Regions from separate parts of the Shewanella sp. Arc9-LZ genome, predicted to be linked through region 1. Evidence: predicted binding sites of a transcription regulator. Region 1 holds the regulator's gene; each other region holds the start of a gene.
The links. The regulator sigma-54, encoded in region 1, starts transcription at its own class of promoters, with help from an activator protein. The targets are predictions, from matches to a motif close to GTTGGCACGNNNNTNGNNT.
Positions count from the first base shown of each region.

Region 2: a site for sigma-54 is predicted at 1,965-1,983, ahead of GUY17_RS20605 (BON domain-containing protein). Genes of this name have one in related genera too.
Region 3: a site for sigma-54 is predicted at 2,527-2,545, ahead of dkgB (2,5-didehydrogluconate reductase DkgB). Genes of this name have one in related genera too.

Region 1 is NZ_CP048031.1:4,168,812-4,174,268, reverse strand. Features, by position in the region: gene GUY17_RS17960 (HPr family phosphocarrier protein) at 413-688, opposite strand; gene rapZ (RNase adapter RapZ) at 709-1,572, opposite strand; gene ptsN (PTS IIA-like nitrogen regulatory protein PtsN) at 1,569-2,012, opposite strand; gene hpf (ribosome hibernation promoting factor) at 2,015-2,302, opposite strand; gene GUY17_RS17940 (RNA polymerase factor sigma-54) at 2,328-3,812, opposite strand; gene lptB (LPS export ABC transporter ATP-binding protein) at 3,955-4,686, opposite strand; gene lptA (lipopolysaccharide transport periplasmic protein LptA) at 4,683-5,264, opposite strand; gene lptC (LPS export ABC transporter periplasmic protein LptC) at 5,251-5,457, opposite strand, start outside.
Region 2 is NZ_CP048031.1:4,800,341-4,805,797, forward strand. Features, by position in the region: gene GUY17_RS20595 (TetR/AcrR family transcriptional regulator) at 1-325, opposite strand, end outside; gene GUY17_RS20600 (hypothetical protein) at 714-914, opposite strand; gene GUY17_RS20605 (BON domain-containing protein) at 1,378-1,929, opposite strand; gene GUY17_RS20610 (glutamyl-tRNA reductase) at 2,322-2,798, opposite strand; gene GUY17_RS20615 (sigma-54-dependent Fis family transcriptional regulator) at 3,065-4,432, shown strand; gene GUY17_RS20620 (diacylglycerol kinase family protein) at 4,453-5,457, opposite strand, start outside.
Region 3 is NZ_CP048031.1:232,287-237,743, forward strand. Features, by position in the region: gene GUY17_RS01120 (LysR family transcriptional regulator) at 1-29, shown strand, start outside; gene GUY17_RS01125 (MFS transporter) at 153-1,355, opposite strand; gene GUY17_RS01130 (LysR family transcriptional regulator) at 1,548-2,429, shown strand; gene dkgB (2,5-didehydrogluconate reductase DkgB) at 2,559-3,365, shown strand; gene GUY17_RS01140 (MerR family transcriptional regulator) at 3,603-4,049, shown strand; gene GUY17_RS01145 (heavy metal translocating P-type ATPase) at 4,049-5,457, shown strand, end outside.

The DNA of each region.
Region 1 (5,457 bases):
GTCTTTACGTAAGACAATGAAATGCAGAAATAGAATACTTAAATGACTTCTGCGGTGAAATTCTGCAGCAGCCAATGCTGCTTTACATACTATAGACGAACCACGTCACGGAAACAGAGTTGCACTGGATCCGTTGCTAGAAGCGGTAATGTCTTTATCATGTTAAACGCCAACTCCCGCAGAATGAACTGATACTAATGAGATTGGTATCAACTGCGAGAGATAAACCTAAGGGCTAATATTTTTGAGGGACTGATGTCTACTGGTGATCATCAATGTCGTGACAGTTTGGTTAGTATGGCCTAGTCATTTAGAGGCCGCATAAAATAAGGACGACGGTGGCTTAAAGCATGAGTAACTTGCAGCTATTCACACATTACAGGCTATTTATAAATTCAATGCGATTAAAAAATTAACAAGATTCATCAAATTTAGCATTAATGAGATCACACACTGCGTTTAATGCTACTTCAGCATCTGGGCCTTGAGCTGTCACCGTAATCATTTTACCGATACCACTTTCAAGCATTAATAGCCCAAGTACGCTAGCTGCGCTGGCGTTTTTTTCGCCTTGAGTTAAGGTGATGTTAGCATCAAAATCCGCCGCTAACATCGCGAGTTTTGTGGCGGCACGGGCGTGTAAGCCCAATTTATTTGAAATGGTCACTTGGCGTTCAAGTTTGATCATTGACGCGATCCTATGCTCACTTAGTTATTAGTATCACTGATATTTAATTCTCTGTGGCGAGCATTAACCGTGTGTTTACTGCCTTGTCGAAATCGTTTTGCTAATTGATCTGCAATATATACCGAACGGTGCTGACCACCAGTACAACCAATCGCGATGGTAAGGTAACTGCGATTGTTACGTTCTAAATGCGGCATCCAAGTTTCAAATAGGTTTTCAATTTGCCAAATAAATTTATTAACTAATGGCTGACGACCTAAAAATTCTTGTACGGGCTCGTCTAAACCCGTAAATGGACGCAGTTCTATTTCCCAATGTGGGTTGGGTAAAAAGCGTACATCAAACATAAAATCTGCTTCTGTCGGCATGCCGTGTTTAAAGCCAAAAGATTCAAAGTTAATCACTAACTCTTTATCAACACTGCCTAATAATATTTGCCTAACTTGGTCGCTTAATTCGTAGATATTTAGCGCAGAAGTGTCGATATAGTGATCAACAATTTTTGCGATAGGCTCAAGTAAACGGCCTTCTAGTTTTATCGCTTCTTGCAGTGAAATATGATTTTTAGATAACGGGTGTAATCGACGTGTTTCGCTGTAACGTTTAAGCAATACTTTGTCATTGGAATTTAAAAAGAAACTGATAATTTCAGTGTCATTCTCAAGTAGTGCCAATTGGTCTTGAAGCACTTTACCTTGTTCTGCAATGTTACGAACATCAACGCTAATCGCAACCAAATCATTACTGCCTTTAAGCTGGGCTAATAATGTGCCAATGAGTGGTAAAGGCAAATTATCAACACAATAATATCCTAGGTCTTCTAATACTCTCAGGGCAACGGATTTCCCTGAGCCTGAACGTCCCGATACTATAACTAGTTTCATGCAGTAATAACCTGATAAAGTTCTGTTGCGTCGTGAGTTTTACGAAGCTGTTTCAATATTTGCTTATCGCTTAACTTTTGGGCCATGCTCGATAACGTGCCTAAATGTTGTTGGCACTGGTCTGCAGGTACTAACAAAGCAAATAAAAGATCCACGGGTTGCTTATCGATTGCATCAAAGGCAATGGCTTCTTCACATTTAATAAATATCGCGATAGGGTGATCGATGGTCGTTAATCTACCATGAGGTATCGCAATGCCATTTCCTATACCTGTGCTACCCATTTTCTCTCTCGCTAACAGGCTTTCAAAAACCTCTTGCGAAGACAGGGTTGGGTACTGGGCAGCGACTAAATTGCTGATGAGTTCCAGTACTTTTTTCTTACTGCCCGGTGTGGCACAGGTAGTGCATTCCGGCTGCAGAATGGTACAAAGTTCCATCGTTAGTGTTTTGTATTCTTCTCTTTGTGTTTAATTACCTGACGGTCGAGTTTATCGATCAGGGCGTCTATTGCAGCATACATATCAGTACTTTCTGACATTGCAAAAATTTCTGCGCCATTAATGTTGATTTTGGCTTCTGCTTTTTGTTGTAATTTTTCTACATTGAGCACAACGTGTACATTATGGATCTGATCGAAGTGTCGTTCAAGCTTTGAAAATTTACTGTGGATGTATTCACGTAAAGATTCTGTTATTTCGACATGACGTCCAGTCAGACTTATTTGCATAAAAAATCCTCCATTGCCTAGTAGGTTATAAACTCTTACGTTGGTTTGAGGGCGGGATCATCATTGCTTCACGGTATTTTGCTATCGTACGACGAGCAACGTTTATGCCCTGTTCTGCCAGAAGCTGAGCCATTTTACTGTCACTCAGTGGTTTTTTCTGGTTTTCTGCGGCAACCAGCTTTTTGATAAAAGCACGAATGGCCGTTGATGAGCATTCCCCGCCATCGTCAGTACTGACATGGCTAGAGAAGAAGTATTTTAGTTCAAATAAACCTCGAGGGGTGTGCATATATTTTTGTGTGGTGACTCGTGAAATGGTCGATTCATGCATTTCTACAGCTTCAGCGATATCATTGAGCACCATAGGCTTCATGGCTTCTTCGCCATATTCAAAAAAGCCTTGCTGAAATTGCACAATGCAATTTGCCACTTTAAGTAAAGTATCATTACGGCTTTCAATACTTTTAATAAACCATTTAGCCTCTTGCAGATGGCCTCGAATAAATTGACTATCCGACGGGTTTTTACTGCCTCTAGCCATGGCTGCATATTGCTGATTAACACCAATTTTAGGCATGTTGTCTGGGTTTAACTCTACTACCCAACGGCCATTTTTCTTTAATACTGTGACATCGGGAATCACGTATTCATCATCCATGGGGGTAATTAATAAGCCCGGACGAGGATTGAGTGTCTGGATTAGAGTGATTGCGTCACGTAACTCATTTTCTTTTAGTTTTGTTTTTCGCATCAATAATCTGAAATCACGGCCAGCAATTAACTCTAAATAGCCTTTAATTAACAAACGGGCATTATCGATATGGGGTGTGTCGTTAGAGTATTGCGCTAATTGAATAAATAGGCATTCACTTAAATCACGTGCAGCAACACCCACAGGGTCAAAGTGTTGAACGCGTTTTAATACCGCTTCAACCTCATCGAGTTCCACATTTTCATCACCCATGGCTTCGAGAATATCTTCGGTACTTTGGGTTAGATAACCGCGTTCATCAATGGCATCAATAATGGCGGTGGCAATGGCGAGATCTGTGTCTGAAAATGGAGTGAGATTTTTTTGCCATTCTAAGTGTTCGTACAAACCTTCAGTAGTTTCACCTTGAAAGGGCATGTCGTCATCGCGCATGCTTGCACTGCCTGAACCTGACATAGGTGAGGCTGTGTATACTTCATCCCATGTGGTATCCATGGCTAAATCATCCATGGTTTCTTTGGTCATGGATTCTGCTATGTCGACGGTGGAAGTGTCTTTTTCGACATTAACAATACTGTTGTCACTAAAGTCTGTATCCGCTTGGTCGCGGTTTTCTTTTAAGGAGTCTTTTGCTTCAGAAAACTCATCTTCTATTTCAAGCAATGGATTTGAATCTAATGCTTGTTGGATTTCCTGCTGTAGCTCCAATGACGATAATTGCAGTAAGCGAATGGCTTGCTGCAATTGTGGGGTCATGGTTAAGTGTTGACCCATTTTAAGTTGGAGTGACGCTTTCATTTACCGCTTATCCCTAGATGATTTTCCATAAAAATGACAATCTCGAACTGTAATAGATTGCCATAAACATCAATGACATTTAACGTTGTTTAGGTATCGTTCAATGAAATGAGTTAGCTAGACTAAAAGGCCAGTAAAGTAACTATAGCTTGAATTGTTCACCTAAGTACACAGCTCGAACTTGTTGATTACTTAATATCTCATCTGGTGTGCCTTCGGCAATTAAATTACCCTGGCTAACGATATAGGCTCGCTCACAAACGTCTAGCGTTTCACGTACGTTATGGTCGGTAATTAATACCCCTAAACCGCGGTTTTTAAGTTGTTGGATGATTTTTTTAATGTCGATGACCGAAATAGGATCAACACCAGCAAAGGGCTCATCAAGCAAAATAAATTTTGGATTAGCAGCTAAAGCGCGCGCAATTTCAACACGACGACGTTCACCACCCGATAACGACATGCCTTGGCTGTCGCGTATGTGAGTAATGTGGAACTCTTCGAGTAGGTGCTCAAGCTGTTCAATACGTTGGTCTGTGCTGAGCTCTTTGCGAGTTTGCAGTACGGCCATTATGTTGTCGTAAACGGTGAGCTTGCGGAAAATACTGGCTTCTTGTGGTAAGTAACCTATACCTTTGCGGGCGCGCAAATGCATTGGATCGGCAGTAAGGTCGTCATCGTCAATCAATATTCGGCCTTTATCGCTTTTTACTAAGCCGACAACCATATAAAAGGTGGTGGTTTTGCCTGCACCATTGGGGCCTAAAAGACCGACAATTTGGCCGGTTTTAACCGTTAAACTCACATCTTTAACAACTTGACGAGCTTTATAGCTTTTAGCTAGATTTTCAGCGGTTAAGGTAATTTGGGTCATGGTTTGATCTGCTTGTTAACAGGAATTTCAGGGAGTTTTTGCTTTGGCGCCGACTCGTCTTGGAAATTCTCTGGTTGAATGATGGTGATTACCCGATCTTGCCCTGTACCAGTACTTTCGGCAATCAGCTCTTGAGCACTGATGTTGTACTTGATTTTATTACCGGTAACCTGGCTACCTGATTGATCCAATTTGGCGTTGCCAGTCAATGTGAGTGTAGTGGTGGCAAGGTCATAGCTAATTTCGTTAGCACTTGCGGTACCAATTTTACCGTCATCTAATTCTTGTGAAAATGTAGCCGGGGTGCCAGTAGCAATTAATCTCTTACTGGTGGTGTTTTCAGGGGTAAACGCCCGTAACTGATCTGCATTGATATTAATCGTGCCTTGGACAATCGTTACCGGACCATTAAAAACAATTTGATTATTCTTAATGTCGGCAGACTGACTGACTGAAGCGATTTTCAATTCTTGTTTCAGATCCCCTTGTTTCGCTATGGCAGGCAAACTCAATATACAAAGTATGCTACTTAATAACATAACATTGGCGCGAGTGTGGAGACGATTAATGTGGCTCATATGTTCCTTCTACCTGGCTTAGTAGCGATAATTTTTGCGAATTCAAGTCAGCATGTAGGCCTAAACCTTGAATAATAAACCCTTTACCTTTGATGTACACCATCTCTTGTGAGGATCCTATCATAGTGGTTAAATCCACCGTAATAGCTTGGGTACTCAGTGACTGCAGGGGTTCTTCTATATCAATGGCATC
Region 2 (5,457 bases), 630 kb from region 1:
AGTTACCCATCAAGCAGCCGCGTGGTTCACTGCCACTAAACAGCTCGTCAATGAGTTGATGATATCCATTTAGCACAGTAGATAAATTAGTTTTAAAGTTTACGCTTGAATCGATAGCGATAGGTTGAATACGTTGCTGGAAATAATGTTCGGCCACGGCTGCGGCAAATGCTTCTTTACTGGCAAAGTAATGATAAAAAGAACCTTTAGGAATACCCACTTCGTCGAGAATCAATTTAATCCCCACTGCACTATAACCGTGTAACGCAAAAAGCTTTTCACCTACGACGCATATTGACTGTCTACTCGCTGCACTTTTATTCATTTAGCCTCCCTTTTTTAGTGATAGGATAACTAAGAATAGACCAGTCGGCTAACTTTAGTTGTTAACAAACAAAAACATGTGCTTTTATCTATAAATTGTTCTACTAAATTAATTATTTAATGATCAACTTCCGTATCAACCCATCATCTATATACACAACCTAAACATGTTTCCGACAAAACTTAAGCTCAGTAAGCGGACCTTGAAACAAACAATTACCTATTAATACGGCTGCGTTAAACCCAGCTTTCTCCACAGAGGTGTTCAACATAAAGGTAATTAACATCAGTCAGGTTTCTGATAAGAAAAAAGCCTACGCAAAGTAGAACGAATAAGACCGTCAATAGATAGGTAAGAAATTGCTTGAACCATTCTGAATGAAACAGCATTAATCACTATGGGTATTATTGGCTATCGACTCTTGTAATAACGGCATATTGTCATCACGTCCATCACGATAGCTATTGTCCATATGCTTATCTACCAACTGTTCACAACGCTTTTGGGCTTCATATTGCTTGAGGGAATCCACTTGTTTATCGGTTTGCGCTTGGCACAACACATTGCCACAGCCAGATAGCAGTAACACTAGCCAAAGCCAACCACGGCATGACATTTAACAGCAGTTTTATCACATGGTTTGTCACAGAAAAATGCATCCATAAGTTATACCAATCCTATTAAATATGTGATCTTTCAGCGGGAGTTCAAAGTACTGTAGGCAAGGCAGATGATTGAAGCGAATAGTGATTCTCGGTAACAAGCTCCTGCGTTACTCTACCTCCAGCATCCATGCCGTCGTATTTTGAAAACATCTAACGCAGCATAAAGTACTTTGAAACCCGCCAGAATGGAGTCTCTCAGGTATTCCACTTCTGTGTTGCATCGATTTAAAAGGGAACAGCCATTTCTACATCAATGCGCCTTGAATTAAAAAACCTGAGAGACTCTGAACTGATCAGATATTTAATGAGATTGGTATTAAGTGCTACACATGCTTTTTAGGCATAAAAAAACCAGCCCAAAGGCTGGTTTGAGTATAACCGAATAGATTATCCTGTTACACGTAACTCATCGACTACATCTTTTACGTCATCGGTGTTTTTAGCGATGGCTAAGGCTAAATCACGTTCTGCATCACTCGACACTGTGCCTTTTAATGTCACTACGCCATTAGCGACATCGACGTTAATATCGGAACCTGACACGTCAGCAGAGAATAATAATCGGGTTTTCACTACGGTAGCAACTTTCGAATCTGTGAGTGAGTCACTTAAATCCTTGCTGTTTTCATCACTGTACTGCTTCATCACCGAAAGCTCATTGTTAACGTCTTTCACGCCATCTAAGCTTCTAATTAACTCTCCAGCAAGTGACTTATCAACACTGCTGTTAACTTTACCTGTTAGGGTCACGTTACCATCATGCACGTCGGTATTAATATCAAATGAGTTCAGATTTGCATTTAACAAAAGTGTGGTTTCAGCTTTACCATCGATCCACGCATCTTTTGCATCATCTTGCCAATCTTGTGCTGCATTTGCACCGAATGCCATTGAACCTAACATAATGCTCATTACTACAGATAATGTGGTCTTGTTCATAAAGTTTTCCTCCGTTGTTAATCTCAAGGAATACAATGCGTGAACCATGCCAACTTTCATAACCAACTGTTAAAGTTAACAATAACTGGTTTTAGTGTTTATTTTAATAAACTTTATGGACAACGATATCGGACTTTTTTACCGACGCTAGGTAAATTTTTCATCGTCGCAATGGGTGTTAATGGATCTCAATGTAGATTAGCCAAAATCAACCTGATCTCTCATTCAATAAACTCTCTAGATATTGAGACTATGGCTAATTCAATAGATACAAAACCATTATGTTACCAGTCAGAAAAACACGCGTTAGCCAATAATTAACAACACCCCGAACAATAAAAAAGCGCATGACAATATTGATTATCATGCGCTTTTTTAGTGCGTGCATATGACTAGGTATGAGCAACGGAGAGATTTTTCATGGTGTCACAGCTCATTTGCAGCCAAGCAATACCTTCGGCAAGTTGGCTAGCAACACGCTGGTTTTTAGTTTTTCTAGCCGTTTGCTTTAAATGAGCCAAGACCTGTTGTTCGGTTTCAACCAATACCGCTATCGCTTGGGGTAACGGCTTATGCTGTATAACCTGCTCAGCCTTAGCATAGTGTCGATGTGAGGATTGTTGATGGTAAGTTTGACTGTCTATTGGCCTTGCTTGGCTTGTTCGCACCACGCTAAACAAAGGAGTTAAACGATCCAGCATGCATTTTCTAATGTCGGCCATGCGGATAAAAATCCGTTTGATGTTGTAATCGTCGGCTCCTAATGTAGCTTGGGTATAAAATTGCTGTCCTTCTTGGCATAAATCAATTGCCTCATGTAATAGCCATACATCGGACTCAACCTGTTCGTCTCGAGTAAATGATTTCAACGTAAATCCTCCTGCATTGGATAATTTAACTGACACTTTGCTCTATAGGTTGTATAACCTATAGAGCCCCAGCACATCTGATGTAAGCAAAGCCTAAACATAAACACGTCGTACACATGGACAATATTTAATTAACCATTTGATTATTAGTGTTATTATAGTATTAGTTATACGTTAATGGCCTAACAACACTGAATGATTGTTTGTGGTAGTCACAAGGCACCCAAAGCAAACATTGGACTTAATACCACAGGGAGTGAATCGGCATGCCACGTCCAACACTTTTTTATCATCTACACCGTCGTCAAGAAGGTGAAGCACGACTCCTTGCCTTACCGAGTTGCCAGCACTTTAATAAGATTGCTAGTTCAGTTGACCAGCCCTGGTTAGACCAACTGCACAGTAACTCGATAGACGTTGCTATTATTGAATTATCGCAATTAAGCCAACTAGAATACGCAGAGTTAACTGACAGTGCGTTAATGTCTGATATTGAGTTCATCTTCTTAAGCGAAGGTAAACCGAATCCTAACTTAGATTACTTAATGTCAAAAAGCGCTGGTTATCATTTTCGTCAGCCTTACGATGCCGACGCAATCAACGACACCTTAGAAGACTTTGCCCAAGACTTGCAGTCACAATCGACAAAACAACAACAGCCATTTTCTAGTGAACTAGACCAATACGGTTTGTTGGTTGGCTCATCGCGGGCAATGCACAAGTTGTATCGTACTATTCGTAAAGTTGCCGTAACCGAAAGCAACGTACTTATTGTCGGTGAAAGCGGTGCGGGTAAAGAGCTTGTAGCCAACACCATTCACCTGGCCAGTCACCGAATCAACCAACCATTTATCGCCATTAACTGTGGTGCATTAAGCCCTGAACTGGTCGACAGTGAGCTGTTTGGCCATGTAAAAGGCGCTTTTACCGGTGCTCATCGTGATCACCGTGGTGTATTCGAGCAAGCAGAAGGCGGTACCTTATTTCTTGATGAAGTCACCGAAATGCCGCTAGAACATCAAGTAAAATTGTTACGCGTACTCGAAAACAATGAATATCGCTCTGTCGGCTCACAACAGCTTAAAAAAGCCAATGTTCGCATTGTTGCTGCCACCAATCGCGATCCAGCTGACGCTATTGATGCTGGGCGTTTCCGCGAAGATTTATATTTTCGTTTAGCGCATTTCCCTATCCTAGTGCCACCATTACGCGATCGTAGCAATGACATCAGTGGCCTAGCACAACATTTTTTAGCCTACCGAAATACTGCTGAAAAACTGACTAAAACCTTTTCAGATGATGCGATTAAACTTATCCAACAACAAAAATGGCCCGGAAATGTTCGCGAACTAAAACACGCAATAGAACGTGCATATATTTTGGCAGAAGATACTATTTTACCGAGTCATATCACGGTGACACCTCTGGAACCATCAACTGAGCCTTTAGCTGACGACGTACAAATACCTGCTGGTATGCGCTTAGATGAACTTGAAAAAGTAGCTATTTATCAAGCGCTCGACAACTCATTGGGCAATAAAAATGATACTGCCAAACAGCTAGGTATTAGCGTCAAAACCCTTTACAACAAACTCAGTAAATACGAAGACCAAACCGGTTCAGACGAACCATAGCGTCATTAAACGCCCATTCATTAAACGTGTTTGCTCGCTTCTGGCACAAGCACATTTAATGACCTGGGTTTGACTTTAATACACAAATCTTCTGATTCAAATAACTCACCATCGATCACATATTGGCAAGACGAATCTGTGTTTAAGTAGATTTTTTTTGCTTGCTCATGATGAATTTGACTCTGTTGATTATCTTCACGTTCTCCAGTTAAGCCTGCAAATAGCAACTCGGTCATACTCAATAACTGTTGTGGCGATGTCTCACTCGATTCAATCCAGGTAATATCTAACAAGCCATCGGTAATATTGGGCTCGCCATTACCTAGCGCTAACAAGCTAGTAAATGGCGCAGCATTGGCTATCACTAGGCTAGTGGTGTTAATCACTTTAATATCGCCACCATCGATCTGCACTCTTATCGACAATGGCTGGTTTTCGCCTACCGCCTCCCACAAACCATTAAGGTAGGCTAATTGTCCTAGGGCATCTTTTTGGTCACGGTCAGCCTTCGCTATCATTTTTTGTTCAAAGCCTAGCCCCACCAGCAACAACATCAACTCATCATTACATGTAGCAGTATCAACACGTTGTGAATAACCTTGAATCAAAATATCAAGCGCTTGCGATACCGGCACCAATTTACTGGCGGCGCCAAACAAAGTATGACTTAGTGCATTGGTGGTTCCCATCGGAATAATACCTAAGAAAATATCGGTATCAACAATCACTGATGCCACCTCGTTAACCGTACCATCGCCACCACAGGCAACTATAATATCTGCGCCCTTTTGTTTAGCTTGTTTGGCTAATTGCACTGCAGACTTATCTTTGGCGGTATACAGCACTTCAAGCTGAAAGTAATCCGTCAAGGTTTGGGTAATATGGTCTGCTTCATCATGCCATTTACCACCACCAGACACTGGGTTAACAATCAACCAAGCACGTTTGTGAATATTAATTTGTTGCCGACTATGCATTTTTTCTATAGCGGCCAACTGCCATTTATTTAACCGTGCCGTTTGGCG
Region 3 (5,457 bases), 970 kb from region 1:
ATTTACCTAAAGCCGATTGGGGTTTATAACATCTGAATGTGAGCACAATGATAGCGACCAATGTGAGATCGCAGATACGAGCTCACATTGGTGCTTATCGATCCCATCGTGATGTTGAATATCAGCGTTGATGTCGTTGCTTAACTATTCTTTTAACTACTCGCTTGAATACTCACTTGAGCATTCTTGCTAGCGTTAGTTTTCTTGTCTAGTGAGCCACTGAAACGTGTTAATGCTAGGGCAATAACCACAATCACCGCACCAACCCAAGGTGTATGCATTAGGCCAGCGTTAGCCACAATCAGCCCGCCACCCCAAGACCCAAGTGCAATACCGACATTAAAAGCGGCAATATTTAATCCTGAAGCCACATCAACGGCGTCGGGTGTGTACTTCTGTGCAAGGGAAACTACGTAAACTTGTAGCCCAGGTACATTACCAAATGCAAATGCGCCCCAGACCAAAATGGTGATCACAGCGGCAATAGGGTTAACCGCAGTAAAGTTAAATATCACTAATATGGTCGCAAGACCGCTGAAAATAATACTTAACGCTTTAATTGGGCCCATTTTATCGGCCATTTTTCCGCCCCAAATATTACCAATAGCGACCGATACCCCGTACACCAACATGATTAAGCCAATAGATTGAGATTCAAAACCAGACACTTGCTCTAAAATGGGGGCTAAAAAAGTAAAGGCTGTGAATGTGCCGCCGTAACCTAATGCGGTAATGGCATAGACCAGTAATAACCGTGGTTGAGTGAGTACTTTTAATTGCGATGATAATTTTGCCGCGGGTGGCTGAGGTAAATTATTGGGAACCAACAAGCTACTGCCAATCAAGGCTACAAACCCAAGAATTGCGACAGTTAAAAAAGTGGCTTGCCAGCCAAAGGTCTGGCCAATATAGGTGCCCAAAGGGACGCCTGTCACTAAGGCGACGGTTAACCCCGTAAACATAATGGCAATCGCACTGGCGGCTTTTTCTTTGGGTACTAACCCAGTGGCAATGGTTGAGCCAATAGAGAAAAACACTCCGTGGGCTAACCCAGTGATAATGCGTGCAGCGATTAAGGTTTCGTAACCGGGCGCTTGCCAAGCCAATAGATTACCCGCAACAAATAAACTCATTACCGCCAGCAATACGTGTTTGCGATTCCATTTACCGGTTAATGCGGTGAGTACTGGTGCGCCAATGGCGACACCTAATGCGTAAAGACTGACCAATAAGCCAGCCGATGGTAATGATACGTTAAGGTCTTGTGCCATTGTGGGGATTAACCCCACAATGACAAATTCGGTGGTTCCAATAGCAAAGGCGCTAAGCGTCAATGCGAGTAAAGCTAACGGCATAATGTGTTCCTCTTAGGTTGTCGCTAGGATTTACCGTCGCGATAAATGTGTCAGTCAGTTGATGGGCGTCATTATTGATTAGATATATGTTGTTAAAAACAGTATGTTTAGCAAATGACTTTTGCTATAAATGCAATAAACAATGATGTTAGAGCGACTCTTTAGATCGACACAGCACAAGATGAGGTATGCATGCTTACGCGTTCAGATGATTTAGATATATTGCTGATGGTGGTCGACTGCGGCGGGTTTTCTGCAGCGGCCGATGCACTCAATATTCAGGTTGCACGAGTGTCACGCGCGGTAAGTAAAATAGAGCAACAGCTCGGGGTCACCATTCTCAATCGCACCACTCGGCGTGTTGAGTTAACCGATGAAGGCCGCCAATTTGTCGAATCTGTTCGGGGTGGATTACAACAATTACAACGCGCAGAAGATGAACTCGTACGTCGTGGTGAACTACCACAAGGACGTTTGCGTGTGGACGCGGCAAGTCCGTTTGTGTTTCATCAATTAGTGCCTTTGATGAAAGATTTTCGCGCCGCTTATCCAGACATTGAATTAGCATTGACCTCGAACGAGGGCTATGTCGATTTACTTGAAAAGCGTACCGATGTGGCCATTAGAATTGGTAAGTTGGCAGACTCAACCTTGCATGCTCGACCATTAGGAAAAAGTGCCTTACATATTGTTGCCTCCGCTGAGTATTTAGCGCGTAGAGGTGTGCCACAAAAAGTGTCTGATTTGACTTGCCACGAGTTACTTGGGTTTACCGAACCTAAAATATTGAATCACTGGCCGCTAAAAGGTTGCGATGTTATTACCCCTACCATCAGCACCAGCAATGGAGAAACTTTGCGTCAACTAGCACTGGCAGGTAATGGCATTGCGTGTCTTTCAGGTTTTATGATTAATGATGATCTCGTGGCGGGTCGGTTAGTGCCCATACTTCAGTCGGAGAAGTTTACTCACATAGAACGTGAACAAGTGAATGCGGTGTATTACAAATCGTCTATTGTTGCGCGACGTATTTCTGCATTTATTGAGTTTATTCAACCAAGATTAACCTTATAACTAAGGGCTCAATTTAACCGTGTGTAGATATTTGCAGTTTGAGCAAAACAGATTTGCTTGGTTGACGGTTTATTTCTGTTGTTAGTTTGCGCACAGTGTTGGTTCAGATACCGTTTTTAGGAAGACAATATGACCACTATTCCATTGTTAGGCACAGGTACCTTCAGACTTAAAGATCAACTGGCATTTGATTCAGTGTTAATGGCGCTAAAGCAGGGTTCTCGCCACATTGATACCGCTCAGATTTACGCCAATGAGAAACAAGTTGGTGATGCAATTAAAGCATCGGGTATCGCAAGAGCTGATATTTTTCTCACCACTAAGGTGTGGACGGATCGTTTTGCCCACGACAAACTTATTCAAAGCGTGCATGACAGCTTGGCTTTATTGCAAACCGATTATGTGGATTTGTTACTGATACATTGGCCGTTACGCGATGATTCAGTACCTATGCGAGAGTATTTACTGGCATTAAAAGAGGTGCAAGATGCTGGTTTAGCGAAACACATTGGCGTGTCTAATTTCACTATGGCCCAGGTTACACAAGCGATTGAGATTTTAGGTACCGACGCAATATTCACTAATCAGGTTGAAGTACATCCATATTTGCAAAATAACCGACTGGTCGAATTTTGTCAGCAGCACAATATTATGGTGACTGGTTATATGCCATTTGCCTATGGTGCGGTATTAACCGACGACACTATTGTCGCGATTGCGAAGAAACACCAAATGACACCCGCCCAAGCGGTATTAGTGTGGATGCGCCAAAAAGGTTATGTCACTATTCCATCGTCAACTAAGCTGGTAAATGTTCAAGCTAATATTGCCTCATTAGCGTTATCGCTCCCGTCTGTAGACATGGCCGCAATTGATAAGTTAGACCGAAATCATCGTGTGGCGGCGCCTGACTTTAGCCCCGATTGGGATCAATAATTTATCAGCGAATGTGCCAATAGCTTAAGTGCCCACGCAGTTTGCACTCACCATTAGATTATTTATATATCAAGTATCCACGCCGACATGAGTGTTCATATTGGCGTTTTTTATTTTCAGGGTTATTGGCCACTTGACATAGGTGTAAGACATAGGTTTACAATCGTTGCATATACTCAATAGATTTATTTATGTAGATCTTATTATTTAATACAGTCGTTACCCCAAGGAGTGATTATGCAAGTCAGTGAACTCGCAACGTTATTGGGTGTTACCACAGACACAATTCGTTTTTACACCCGAATCGGCCTGCTCGCACCAACAAAATCGCCTAGCAATGGTTATAAATACTATCGTGACAAAGAAGTGTCGCGGATGCGATTTATTATGAGTGCCAGAAACTTAGGTTTTTCGGTGGATGAAATTAAAGTGATTTTTTCCAAAACTGATCACGGTGAAAGCGCTTGTACCATGGTGAAGCAGCTTATTAGCCAAAAGTTGGCCGAAACTGAAATACTGTTTAATGAAACGTTAAAGCTACGTAATAAGCTGACTCAAGCCGTAAGTGAGTGGGAAAATCTGCCAGCATTGGCGCCTACAGGTGCCATGATTTGTCACTTGATTGAGGGATTTGATCCAAACCATGAAACCCCTTGTCAGGTTAGTGATAAGGAGTCTTTGTGATGAATACCCAAACAACAACACAATTATTGATAGAGGGTGCAGGTTGTGCCAGCTGTGTTGGCAAAATTGAGAAAGCCCTTAAAACAGTCGCGCAAGTAGAGCAGGCTGAAATGAACTTTGCTGATCGCAGTGTGATGGTCACCGGAGAGGTTGAAGTCGCTAGTTTGCTTGAGGCCGTTGAAAAAGCCGGTTATCACGCTATTTTGATTAACGATCAAGGTGGTGCAGATGCTATTGATGAGAAAGAACAGGCAGATGCAATATATTATAAAAGCCTAATAAAACACACTATTGTCGCATTGGCAGTGGGTATCCCACTGATGATTTATGGTTTGTTTATTGGTGACATGACCGTTACTAACCCAATACAACAGCTGGTTTGGGGAGCAATTGGTATACTGACCTTAGGGATAATGTTCTTCTCCGGCAAGCATTTTTATACTGGCGCATGGAAATCATTTACTCATCATAGTGCCAATATGGACACCTTAATTGCGCTCGGAACAGGCACTGCGTGGGTTTACTCTATGGTGGTGGTATTTGCACCAGATTTATTGCCAGAAATGGCGCGCCATGTCTATTTTGAAGCAACCGCGATGATCATTGGTTTAATCAATCTTGGACTCGCGTTAGAGGTCAAGGCGCGCGGTAAAACCTCGGCAGCGATTAAGCGCTTAATTGGTTTACAAGCTAAAACGGCTAGAGTGATCCGCAATGGTAAAGCGGTCGATATCGATATTGCCTTGGTGCAATTAAACGATAAAGTCAGTGTTCGACCAGGTGAAAAAATTCCCGTAGATGGTGTGGTCGTTGAGGGGAGTAGTTTTATTGATGAATCGATGTTGACGGGTGAACCTATTCCGGTTGAAAAAAGTGTTAATGATGATGTGGTCGCAGGTACATTAAACAAACTGGGATCACTTACTTTTACCGCCACACGAGTCGGTAAAGATACCGCTTTGGCGCACATTATTACTATGGTTAAACGGGCGCAGAACTCCAAACCGCCAATTGGTCGAATGGCAGATGTTATTTCGAGCTATTTTGTTCCTGCAATGATGATTATTGCCATTATCAGCGCCATGGTATGGCTTAATTTTGGGCCTGAACCCTCTGTGGGATACGCCATAGTGTCGGCGATGACAATTTTAATCATCGCTTGTCCGTGTGCGTTAGGGTTAGCAACACCCATGTCGGTGATGGTGGGTGTAGGTAAAGCCGCTGAATCTGGCGTGCTTATTCGTAATGGTGAAGCTCTGCAAACGGCATCGACTATTACCACCATGATTTTAGATAAAACCGGCACGATTACCGAAGGCGCGCCAAAAATCACCGATATCATCGTGGTCAATGGTCGCGAACAAGAACAAGTATTGCAACTGGCGGCAAGTATTGAGCAACATTCCGA